Linked DNA regions of Gemmatimonas phototrophica. Each later gene encodes a partner of the first gene's protein in a complex. Links are inferred from orthologs where the notes say so. Each region holds a gene or a part of one and is shown on either strand. Other genes may lie near its edges.

Region 1 (6,242 bases):
GGTGTACGTGGGATTCTCATGTGTGGTCGGCTTGATCGTCTCCACGCAACCACCCTGATCCACCGCCACGTCCACGATTACCGCTCCCGGACGCATCTTGGCCAGATCGGCGCGCCGCACGAGCTTGGGGGCTTTGGCACCCGGAATGAGCACTCCACCAATGACCAGGTCACAGGTGCTGATCTGCTCAAGGATGTTGTGTCGGTTGGAGTGAACAAGCTGCACGTTGGCCGGCATGACGTCGGACAGGTAGCGCAGGCGCTCCAACGACAGGTCGAGCACCACCACCTTGGCACCGAGTCCCGCCGCCATCTTCGCGGCGTTCACGCCCACAATGCCGCCGCCCAGAATTACGACCTTGGCCGGCGCCACGCCCGGCACGCCACCCAGCAGTACGCCACGACCACCATACAGCTTTTCGAGGTACTTGGCCCCTTCCTGCACCGCCATGCGCCCCGCCACCTCAGACATTGGAATCAGCAACGGCAGATCGCGATTCGGGAGTTCGACGGTCTCGTACGCAATGCAGGTGGCTCCGCTGGCCAGGTGCGCCTGGGTCAGCGCTTCATCGGCGGCAAAATGGAAATACGTGAACAGCGTGAGGTCCGGGCGCAGATACTGCCACTCCGGCGCGATGGGCTCCTTGACCTTGAGAAGCAGCTCCGCTTTCCCCCACGCGGAGGCCGCGTCGGGAACGATCTGAGCGCCAACGGCCACGTAGGCCGCATCTTCGAAACCGCTGCCAATGCCGGCCCCGGTTTCGATGAAAACGTCGTGGCCCGATGCCACCAGCGCCTCCGCGCCAGCCGGGACCAAAGCCACACGGTTCTCGTTGGTCTTGATCTCCTTCGGTACACCGATACGCATAGTCGATTCTGGATAGGGGGAGTTCGTCAGCGGACCGCTTTGGGGCCGAGACTGACGAGAATGTGTCGATCCGGATCGAAGAAATCGCGCGCCACGTCGCGCACCTGATCTTCGTCGATGGCATCCACGAGCGCCATCAGCTCGTCAATCGTGCGGAACGGCTCGCCGTACAGCGCGGTCGTTGCCGCCCGATACATGCGCGAGGAGACGCCTTCCATGGACATCACCAACTGCCCACGTAACTGACGCTTTCCCGCCGCCAACTCACTGGCCGTCAAACCATTCAGTGCCACTCCACGCAGAACCTCACGGACCGCGTCGATGGCCTGTTGCGCCGTCTCCGGTGCACTCGCCAGATACACACCGTGCGATCCGGTATCGGCGTACGCGCTGCTGAAGCTGTGCACGCTGTATGCGAGGCCTAGCTCCTCGCGGACCCGCTGAAACAGGCGCGAACTCATACCGCCGCCCAACAACATGTCGATCAACGCAAAGGCATAACGGCGATCATCGCCATGAGCGATGCCCTGCCCGCCAAGCACGATGTGCGTCTGGCCGATGTCCTTGCGCTTGATGTGCTCCGCATGCGGTCCAGCCACTTCCACCGGATCCACCGGGAACGGCGTGACATCACCTTTCGGGATGTCCATCCACCCGGTCTGTCGCAGTGTTTCAAGCAGCTGCTCATGCTCAACACGTCCCGACGCGGCAACCACCAATCGCCCGGGATGATATGCCCGCGCGTGGAGGGCCCGGATGTCCGGGACATCGAGTGTCTTGACCGTGTCGCGGGTTCCGAGAATCGCGAAGCCGTGAGGATGGTCTCCCCACAGCGCACGGTTGTGCACATCGAAAATGATGTCGTCGGGCGTGTCCTCCACCATGCTGATCTCTTCAAGGATCACCTTGCGCTCAAGCGCGAGATCCTCCGATCGCAGCAGCGGATGAAAGATGAGTTCCCCAATGACATGCGCGGCTTCCGCCAGATGCTCGTCGAGCACACGAGCCTGATAGGACGTGTGCTCGCGTTCGGTGTACGCATCGAGCGAGCCCCCGAGGGTTTCGAGGGACAACGCGATTTCCTGGGCACTCCGCGATCGGGTGCCCTTGAACACCATGTGTTCGAGCAAATGGGAGACCCCCATCTGCTCGGGGTGTTCATGCAATGTCGCTGCGCGAACCCAGGCGCCGAAAGCAACCGACCGCGCTCCCGGAACGGCTTCCGAGAGCACGGTCAGTCCATTGGGAAGGTCCGTACGGTGCAGCGTGGGCGCCGGAGCGCCCAGAGGCTTAGCGCCGATCGCGACCACCGCCGTTCCGTCCACCACGTCCACCACGATCGCCGCCACCGCTGCGCTCACCGTCTTCACGACGGGGGCGCTCCGGCTCGTCGGCCATGCCTTCCGGCTTGGGCAGCAACGCCTTCATGCTGAGGCGCAGGCGGCCACGCTCATCGCGGTCAACGAGCTTGACCGTGACACGATCACCCTTCTTGCACACGTCTTCGGGCTTCTCGACACGCTCCCACTTCATCTCGGAGACGTGCAGCAGCGCTTCAGTGCCGGGCATGATCTCGACGAAGGCGCCGAACGCGGTGACCGTCTTCACGGTGCCTTCGTACGTCTCACCGACCACCGCTTCCGCGGTGATGGCCTGCACCATCTGCTTCGCGCGCTCCATGCTCTCGCCGCCGACAGCAGCAATCGTCACGGTACCGTCGTCATCCACGGTGAGCTCGGCACCCGTCTCTTCCTGAATGCCGCGGATGTTCTTGCCCTTCGGACCGATCAGTTCACCAATCTTGTCGACCGGGATCTGCACCGTCACGATGCGTGGCGCGTACTTGGACAGCTCCGTCCGCGGCGTCGCGAGCGACTTGCTCATTTCACCGAGAATGTGGAGACGTCCTTCCTTGGCCTGCGTGAGGGCCTCTTCCATGATCTTGAGGTCGAGCCCTTCGATCTTGATGTCCATCTGGATAGACGTGATGCCTTCCGTCGTGCCCGCGACCTTGAAGTCCATATCGCCGAGATGATCTTCGGTGCCAAGGATGTCGGTGAGGATCGCGTACTTCTTGCCTTCCTTGATCAGACCCATTGCGACGCCGGCGACGGCCGCCTTCATGGGCACGCCGGCATCGAACAGGGCGAGCGAGCCGCCACACACCGACGCCATCGACGACGAGCCGTTCGACTCGAGCACGTCGGAGACGATGCGGATGGTGTACGGGAAGTCGGCGAAGTCGGGGAGCACGCCCTGAATGGCACGCTCGGCGAGATTGCCGTGACCGATTTCGCGGCGGCTGGTGCCACGCATCGGACGCACTTCACCGGTGGAGAACGGCGGGAAGTTGTAGTGCAACATGAACGAGCGCGTGACTTCGCCCGCTTCCTTGATGGAATCGAGACGTTGCGCGTCCTTCGCAGTACCGAGGGTCGCGGCCACGAGCGCCTGCGTCTGACCACGCGTGAAGAGCGACGAGCCATGCGCGCGCGGCAGCACACCGTTGTCGATGCTGATGCCACGCACTTCGTTCGGCTTGCGCCCGTCGACACGCAGATTGGTATCGAGCACCTGCGCACGCAGTTCGTGATATTCGACGTCGCCGAGGATGGTGTGAATGTCCTTGGCGTTGTCGGGGAACTCTGCCAGCAGGCCTTCGGCGAGTTCCTTCTTGGTGCGCTCCACGGCCTCGACGCGCGTGTGCTTGTCCTTCTGATTGAGCGCTTCACGCACTCGACCCGATGCAAGCTCCTTCACGCGCACCACGATGCCTTCCGGCGTCTCGGCCTTCGTCCACGACATTTTCGGCTGCTGTACCTTGGCGAGCAGTTCCTCCTGCGCCGCAATAAGCTCACGAATGCCGTCGTGCGACAGGCGCAGCGACTCGAGCACGTCCTCTTCAGACACTTCGAGCGCGCCACCTTCCACCATCACGATGGAATCCTTCGAACCGGCGACCACGAGCTCCAGGTCGGAGAACGCGAGCTGCTGGAACGTGGGGTTGAGCACCCAGTGTCCCTGCACGCGACCGACACGCACGCCGGCGATGGGGCCGAGGAACGGAATCTTCGACGCGTTCAGCGCGAAGGAAGCCGCGACGAGCGCGAGTACATCGGCGTCATTCTCCTGGTCGGCCGAGATGACGTAGATGAAGACCTGCACTTCGTTCTGGAAGCCTTCCGGGAACAATGGCCGGATGGAGCGGTCGATGATGCGCGCCGCAAGGATCTCGTGATCATGCGGACGCCCTTCGCGCTTGATGAACCCACCCGGAATCTTGCCGGCGGCGTAGGTCTTTTCCTTGTACTCGACCGTCAGCGGGAAGAACGGGAGCGGGCTCTTGTTCTCGCTGACCGTCACGGCGGCGAGCACCATGGTCTCGCCGAACTGCACTACTGCGGAACCCGCTGCCTGCTTCGCCATACGTCCGGTTTCGATAACCAGAGGGCGACCGGCGAACGTCCGCTCGATTCGATGCATCATCTGCTTTGTAGCCTCATGAGAACGCAAATCGCGCGGCAGGCAGTGGTGCCCCCGCGCGACGACGTGACAGAACCGCTTTTAGTAGCGGAGTCCAAGGTCCTGCACGAGCGTGCGATACTGCTGCACGTCCGTACGCTTCAAATAGTCCAGCAGACGGCGGCGCTTGCCAACCATCTTGAGGAGGCCGCGACGACCATGATGGTCCTTCGCATGCGTACGGAAATGACCCGTCAGGTAGTTGATGCGCTCCGTGAGGAGGGCAATCTGTACGCGGGTCGAACCGGTGTCCCCTTCGTGGGCCCGGTACTTGTCGATCGTGGTAGCCTTGTCGAACGCCATCGTCGTTGTATTCTCAGCCGTTATCCGAGCTGTCGTCGCGCAAGTTGGTGCGTGACATTCACCGCGGGTTTAGAGCGCGCAATTGCAGGAAGCACGGTAGCTTACTCGACTTAGCCCCCCCTGTAAAGGACCAAGACGTGCCCGACCGCTATCTGGGGCGAACAATCGGGAAGTACCGGGTGACCCGTCATTTGGGGACGGGCGCCTTTTCGTGGGTCTATGAGGCGGTGGATCTCGATCTGGAGATCCCGGTCGCCCTCAAGATTCTCCGTCCCGAATACGCCGGCCAAGACCTCGCTGAAGCCCGATTCCGACGGGAGGCCGCCACGGCGGCGCGCTTGCGGCACCCGAACATCGTGACGGTGCGCGACGTGGGACAGGTGGACGGGGCGGCCTTTGTGGCTATGGACCTGTACCCGCTGACGCTCGGGCGGCGGCTGAATCTGGTGGGACGGTTGCCTGAGGCCGATGTCGTCCGGCTCGGCATCGGGATCGCCGCGGCCCTGTCGGTCGCCCACGCCAGCCAGGTCGTTCATCGCGACATCAAGCCGGACAATATCCTGCTGGACCAGGATGGCGATGCCGTCGTGGCCGATTTCGGGCTCGCCCGCGCCCTCGCGGTCGGGACGTCGCTGGGAGACACCAATCAGGTGCAGGGGACCCCGCACTACTTCAGTCCGGAACAGGCCCGCGGGAAAGAGCTCGATGGGCGCAGTGACTTGTACTCTCTCGGGGTGACGCTCTACCGGGCCGCCACCGGTGCCCTGCCCTTTGATGGCGATGACTGGTACGCCGTCGCGCGGGATCACATTGAGACGCCCCCCCCGGACCCTCGCTCCTTGGTACCGGAGCTGACGCCCGAGTTTGGAGCACTGCTACTTCGGCTGATGGCCAAGGAGCCCGGCGCGCGGTTTACCAATGCCCTTCAGGTGGTCGATGCCCTCGCCGCCCTGCCTACCGCCCCCGACCGCAGTACCGGGCTTCCCCGCCTGGGCTCCAACACGGTGGATGCCTTCCGAGCGCCACTCCCGTCCGTCTCTCGGTTCTGGCCGGTGCTCGCCCTGCTGTCTGTGGGCGCGGTCATTGGCTGGATGGCGTGGGATCGGCCGCTGCAAGTCAATGCGGGGGGCGTCGCCACCGACACCCTTCGACTCCGCTCGGACAGTGCGGTCGCGGTGGCCGCGGGCGGCGATTCCGCCATGGCGGCGCCTCTCGTGCTCGATAGCCTGCCCGCGAAACGCGACACCCCACCAGGGAGGCGCGCCCGCACGCCCCTCCCGCGCACCGTGACCCTTGAGCTGTCAACCACCGATTCGGCCCTCCTGTACATCGACAATCGCCTAATGGGTACCGGCCGGTTCAGCGGCGAGGTGCCGGTGACGGCACGCCTGGCGGTCAAGGCGGTGGTTCCCGACGCTCCCACGACCTGTCGGACGGCGCTCCGGGATACCGTGCTGACTCAGCTCAAGGCGGGTCAGGTCGTCACGCTGGAGCTGCCAGTCCGGGGATGCGCGGTGGTGCGGTTCCGGGTCGAACCCCGTGATGCCCGC
Region 2 (4,446 bases), 1.2 Mb from region 1 along the record:
GCCCGCACCCCGAGCCCCGCACAGGTGAGCGCCACGCGCTCGCTGTCGCCGGCCAACTGGAACTCAGGCTCCGTGGGGCGAAGCGCTTCGAAGCGAATGTCGCGGTCACTCAAAATGTACACGCGTCCGCCTTCCACCCGCCCGTGTACGCGCCCGGCCATCTGCAGAATTTCGTTGGCACCCAGATGCACGCGCGTGAGCACGTTGCGGCCACGATCAATGAGATTCGTGAAGCGCGTATCGTCGATGATGACGGTATCAAGCCCCGGCACGTTCAGCGCGCTTTGCCCCGCCGCGGTCATGGCGATGAAGAACGGCTTGGGCACCACGCCCTCGAGGAACGGGCGGATGACCCGAATGGGTTCGCCACCGTGGTAGTGCGCGGCCGTGATTTTGGGGAAGCGCGTGCGCACCCACTCCGCGGCTTCTTCCACACTGGCGCGCGTCGGCATGAACAACGCCACGCCGCGTTCGCTGCGCGCGAGTTTCTGCAGGAACTTGTCATCAAGAAAGTTGAGCGGCTGCTTGCGCTCCACTTCCACCTTGGCGGCCTTGCTGGCGTCAAACGCTGACACCTGCAAGACATCGGCACTTTCGAGATACCGGGAGTAAAACGCCGGATCAACGGTTGCGGACAACCAGATATAGCGGCACCCCACACGCTTGCCGAGCGCGAGGCAGAGCTCAAGTTCGGCGCTGGTCTGGTGAATCTCATCCACGACCAGCGTGTCGCTGGCCTGGATATCGCCATCCTGAAACCAGCGACGCGCTATACCGGTGGTTACCACCACCACATTCCAGGTGGGCGTCTCCGGTGTGGCTTCACGCTCGCGATTCACGACGCCGACGCGCAGCGTCTCCGTGCCAAGAATGGTCTCGGCAATAGGGCGGATGGCCAGTGTTTTGCCGGTCCCTGTACCGGCCACAATGCCAAACCCCTCGCCGCTGCCAGCCAGTCGGCGCAAATCATCGCCACGGGTACGCTCGAGGAAGGTGTCGAGATGCAGCCCAACGGCCAACTCAATCGTTTCGCATGCGGCGCGCGTGGGCGCAATCACGATGATGCGGCCCGTAGGCGGCTTGGTCGCGAGATAGGTCTCGCGATCCGGCGGGAGGTATCGGTCGGTGGTGTGTCGCACCTGTGGAATGTACGACCTAGACCCGTACAGGGGGATACTCACCACTTGCAACCCCAACGCAAAACCCGGAACTGATCAGTTCCGGGTTCTGGGTTTGAGTCATGAGTTATGGGTGCGGCTTACATAACTACCGCTGAATCAACTTGACCCGCTGTCCGCCCTTGAACACCTCGATGCGATCGGCACGACCGTCGCGATTCACATCCGTCCACACCTGCAACAGTTCGCTGTTGGTGTCGAGGAAGATGGCGCGCCAGGGAATACCGCCTCGTCCCTGGTCGGGAATTCGCACAATGAATTCGTTTGTCCCGAGCCACTGCATGATTTCGTTGCTGGGCCGTCCTTGCACGACATCCAGCGCACTCCGCATGGCCGGAAGTACCTGCGGGTAGGCGCGCGACGCGAACTCCGGCAAGTCGTCGCACCGTCCGTCCTTGTCGCGATCGGTGCACACGGGCGGCCCGTAGCGCAGATCATCGCACCATCCATCGCCATCGCGATCCAGACAGGTGGCACTGCCGAAGCCCGGCGGTGGCGCGTTGGGTGCGAAATAGCGCGGATCGTTGACTCCCCCAGGCACCACCACACCACCCGGCGTCACGTACCCGCCATATGACCCTGCAGGCCCCTGCGGTGACGGTTGGGGGCCAGGATACAACGAAGCCGGCGAATTGCTCGCCGGCCGGTCGCCGTACAACTGCTCATCGGAAATTTTCTTGGCCTCCCACGCGTCACGGGCCCGGGGATCGGCCTGTGAGAGATCCGGCGGGACCAGTGGCGGGCCCTTCTTGTCGGTACCGCGCAGACTCTTGATGGGGAGATCGTCGATCTTCTTGCCCTTCGACTTGTCTTCTCCGTACACCACCCGGCCATTGGACGGCTTGTTGCGCACCGCCGAGGCACAGTCGGTCGGGGCGGGCTGCTGCTGCGCCGGCACGCCGTCCACCCACACTCGGCACATCCCTGCCGGGGGAAGATATTCGCGCGGGACGCCACCCTTGGCGTCCTTGTCCTTGTCTTTCGACTGTGCCCATGCGCGATCCGCCGTCACTGAGAGACTCAGGACGACAGCCGCCGCAATCAGGCGCCAGGTAGTAGTTCGGTGGGGCATCATCACGCACGTCCTCCAGCAGAGCCCTCGTGAACGCTCACCATTGAGCGATCAGTGGATCTCGTGCCGGCTACAGGGGCAGAGGGTGTGCCATCCCCAGCCAGAGTGGCTGAGTCCTCGTAAGTATCGGCAGATTGGTACCCTACGGACAGGGGGAGGGTCCGATCGGTCACGGGGGTGTCCAGCAGAGGGGACACTTGGGTGTCCCCTCTATGCCAAACTGACCTCTGAAAACTCCCACTGAAAACTCAATACTCCCACTGAGAACTGAAAACTCGCCACGGGCCAGGAGTCCTCAGTTTTCAGTCGGAGTTTTCAGTTCGCAGTGGGAGTTGTCAGGTTTCAGTTGCTCCGCGTTCGCGGCGACCCCTCAATCCCCGAAGCTGATCCCGATCATGCGGGCGGTCTGGACAACGTCGTGCTTGGGGTCCACGCGTTTGGTCTCGCGCAGGACTTCCTCAATGGGAATGGTCACGAGGTGCGGCGACTGCAGAGCCACCATGTGCCCCCACTTCTTGTCGGCCACGGCCTGCACCGCTGCCGCGCCGAAGCGGGTAGCCAGCAGGCGATCGTAACCCGTTGGCGAGCCGCCACGCTGCAGGTGCCCCAGCACCATGGAGCGGGTTTCCTTCCCGGTCAGGCGCTGAATGTCATAGCCCAGCCGTTCGGCAATGCCGCCAAGCCGGCGATCCTGCCCCGGCAGGGACTCCCCGATGATGGACTCATGCCCGCCCTTGGGCTTGGAGCCTTCCGCCACCACCACGATGCTGAAACGCTTCCCGCTCGCATCGCGCGCCATGATCTTCTCACACACCTTGTCGATCTCCCACTCGATTTCGGGAATGAGAATCACGTCGGCTGTCCCGGCCACACCGGCATGCAGCGCAATGAACCCCGCTTCGCGCCCCATGACCTCAAGCACCATCACCCGATCGTGCGATTCGGCGGTGGTGTGCAGCTTGTCGATCGCTTCCATGGCCGTATTCACGGCCGTATCGAACCCGAACGTGGTAATGGTGCCGGCCACGTCGTTGTCGATCGTCTTGGGCACGCTCACCACGCGGACCCCCTTCTCCTGCAACTGCTGGGCAATCTTCAGCGAGCCGTCGCCGCCAATGGAGATGATCGCTTCAATTCCCAGATTGCGGGCGTTCTCCACCAACTCGTCCGACCGGTCCACGTTTTTCCACGTGCCGTCGGGCTGCTGAATGGGATAGGCGAATGGGCTGCCGCGATTCGTGGTCTTGATGATCGTACCGCCCTGACCGGCAATACCGCGGACGCTGTCCGTGGTCAGGGGGACGATCTCGTCTTCACCAAGGAGGCCCGAAAAGCCACGCTTGATGCCGAGGACGTCCCAGCCGCGGGTACGTGCCGAGAGCACGGCCGCCCGGATGACCGCGTTGAGGCCTGGGGCGTCACCGCCGCCGGTGGAGATGGCAATCCGCATGTTTCTGAAAATGACGTGGGTATAGGGAGTGAGGCGTAATGTACCTAGAGGACCGGAATTGGGGAGCAGGGGCAGGGGCGTGGAAATGGGCGGATGCGCAACAATTTGATGACAGGAAACCAGCGCTCCGGTGACAGGTTGGGTCGTCTCCCACCCTCACTTGCCATGACACAGCGCACCGCCGGTATCCCCTCCACTCGCCAGCTCCCCATGCGTGGCCCGTGCCGCCGCGGTACCACCACTGTGGAGCAACTCCTCGTGCTCGTCACCCTCGGTATCCTGTTCGGGCTCGCCTGCACCAGCGGCATGCCCCTGCTGCAGGCGGTAGCTGTTGAGACGGCGTCACGTGAAACAGTCAGTCTCTTTGCCCTGGCCCGCGACCATGCGCTGGCGACTGGCGCCCGGACGGCCGTGCGCCTGGATGAGCGGCGCCAGCGGGTCCTCGTGCACCGGGGAATCGACACCCTGGCCGTGGCGGACTTCGTGCAGCGCGGGGTCCGGTTGGAGGCCACCCGCGACTCCATGGCCTACGGCGCCTCGGGGCTCGGGGTGGGCGCCGCCAATCTGCGGGTCATTCTTTCCCGCGGGAGCCGCGCCGACACCCTCACCGTCTCACGATTGGGACGGGTTTCCTCGCAATAGCCCGTGAGGCCCCCTTGGGGACCCCACGGCCCCCGTCAGGTCCCGAAATCGAACCCCGGCACGCTCACACGTGGAATCTCCTGCCCAATGGTGCGCTCAATCGT

Evidence for each region.
Region 2: GEMMAAP_RS09620 (region 1) and GEMMAAP_RS14615 share a complex: the UniProt entries of both Bacillus subtilis proteins name them as parts of the possible RNA degradosome complex. The link is inferred for Gemmatimonas phototrophica from one-to-one orthologs.

Annotation. Positions count from the first base shown.
Region 1 is NZ_CP011454.1:2,273,997-2,280,238, forward strand. Bases 1,755-4,676 are described here. They hold GEMMAAP_RS09620 (polyribonucleotide nucleotidyltransferase), read right to left. Parts: upstream 4,351-4,676; coding sequence 2,158-4,350; downstream 1,755-2,157. Other genes in these bases: GEMMAAP_RS09615 (M16 family metallopeptidase), read right to left, coding at 1,755-2,237; rpsO (30S ribosomal protein S15), read right to left, coding at 4,432-4,676. In the rest of the region: ald (alanine dehydrogenase), read right to left, coding at 1-867; more of GEMMAAP_RS09615, read right to left, coding at 894-1,754; more of rpsO, read right to left, coding at 4,677-4,692; GEMMAAP_RS09630 (serine/threonine-protein kinase), read left to right, coding at 4,830-6,242. UniProt on the Bacillus subtilis protein: Involved in mRNA degradation. Catalyzes the phosphorolysis of single-stranded polyribonucleotides processively in the 3'- to 5'-direction. Necessary for competence development in Bacillus subtilis.
Region 2 is NZ_CP011454.1:3,446,086-3,450,531, forward strand. The notes cover bases 1,661-4,446. They hold GEMMAAP_RS14615 (6-phosphofructokinase), read right to left. Parts: upstream 3,701-4,446; coding sequence 2,621-3,700; downstream 1,661-2,620. Other genes in these bases: GEMMAAP_RS14610 (hypothetical protein), read right to left, coding at 1,661-2,253; GEMMAAP_RS14620 (pilus assembly FimT family protein), read left to right, coding at 3,866-4,342; GEMMAAP_RS14625 (DEAD/DEAH box helicase), read right to left, coding at 4,378-4,446. Also shown: GEMMAAP_RS14605 (DEAD/DEAH box helicase), read right to left, coding at 1-1,139; more of GEMMAAP_RS14610, read right to left, coding at 1,267-1,660. UniProt on the Bacillus subtilis protein: Catalyzes the phosphorylation of D-fructose 6-phosphate to fructose 1,6-bisphosphate by ATP, the first committing step of glycolysis.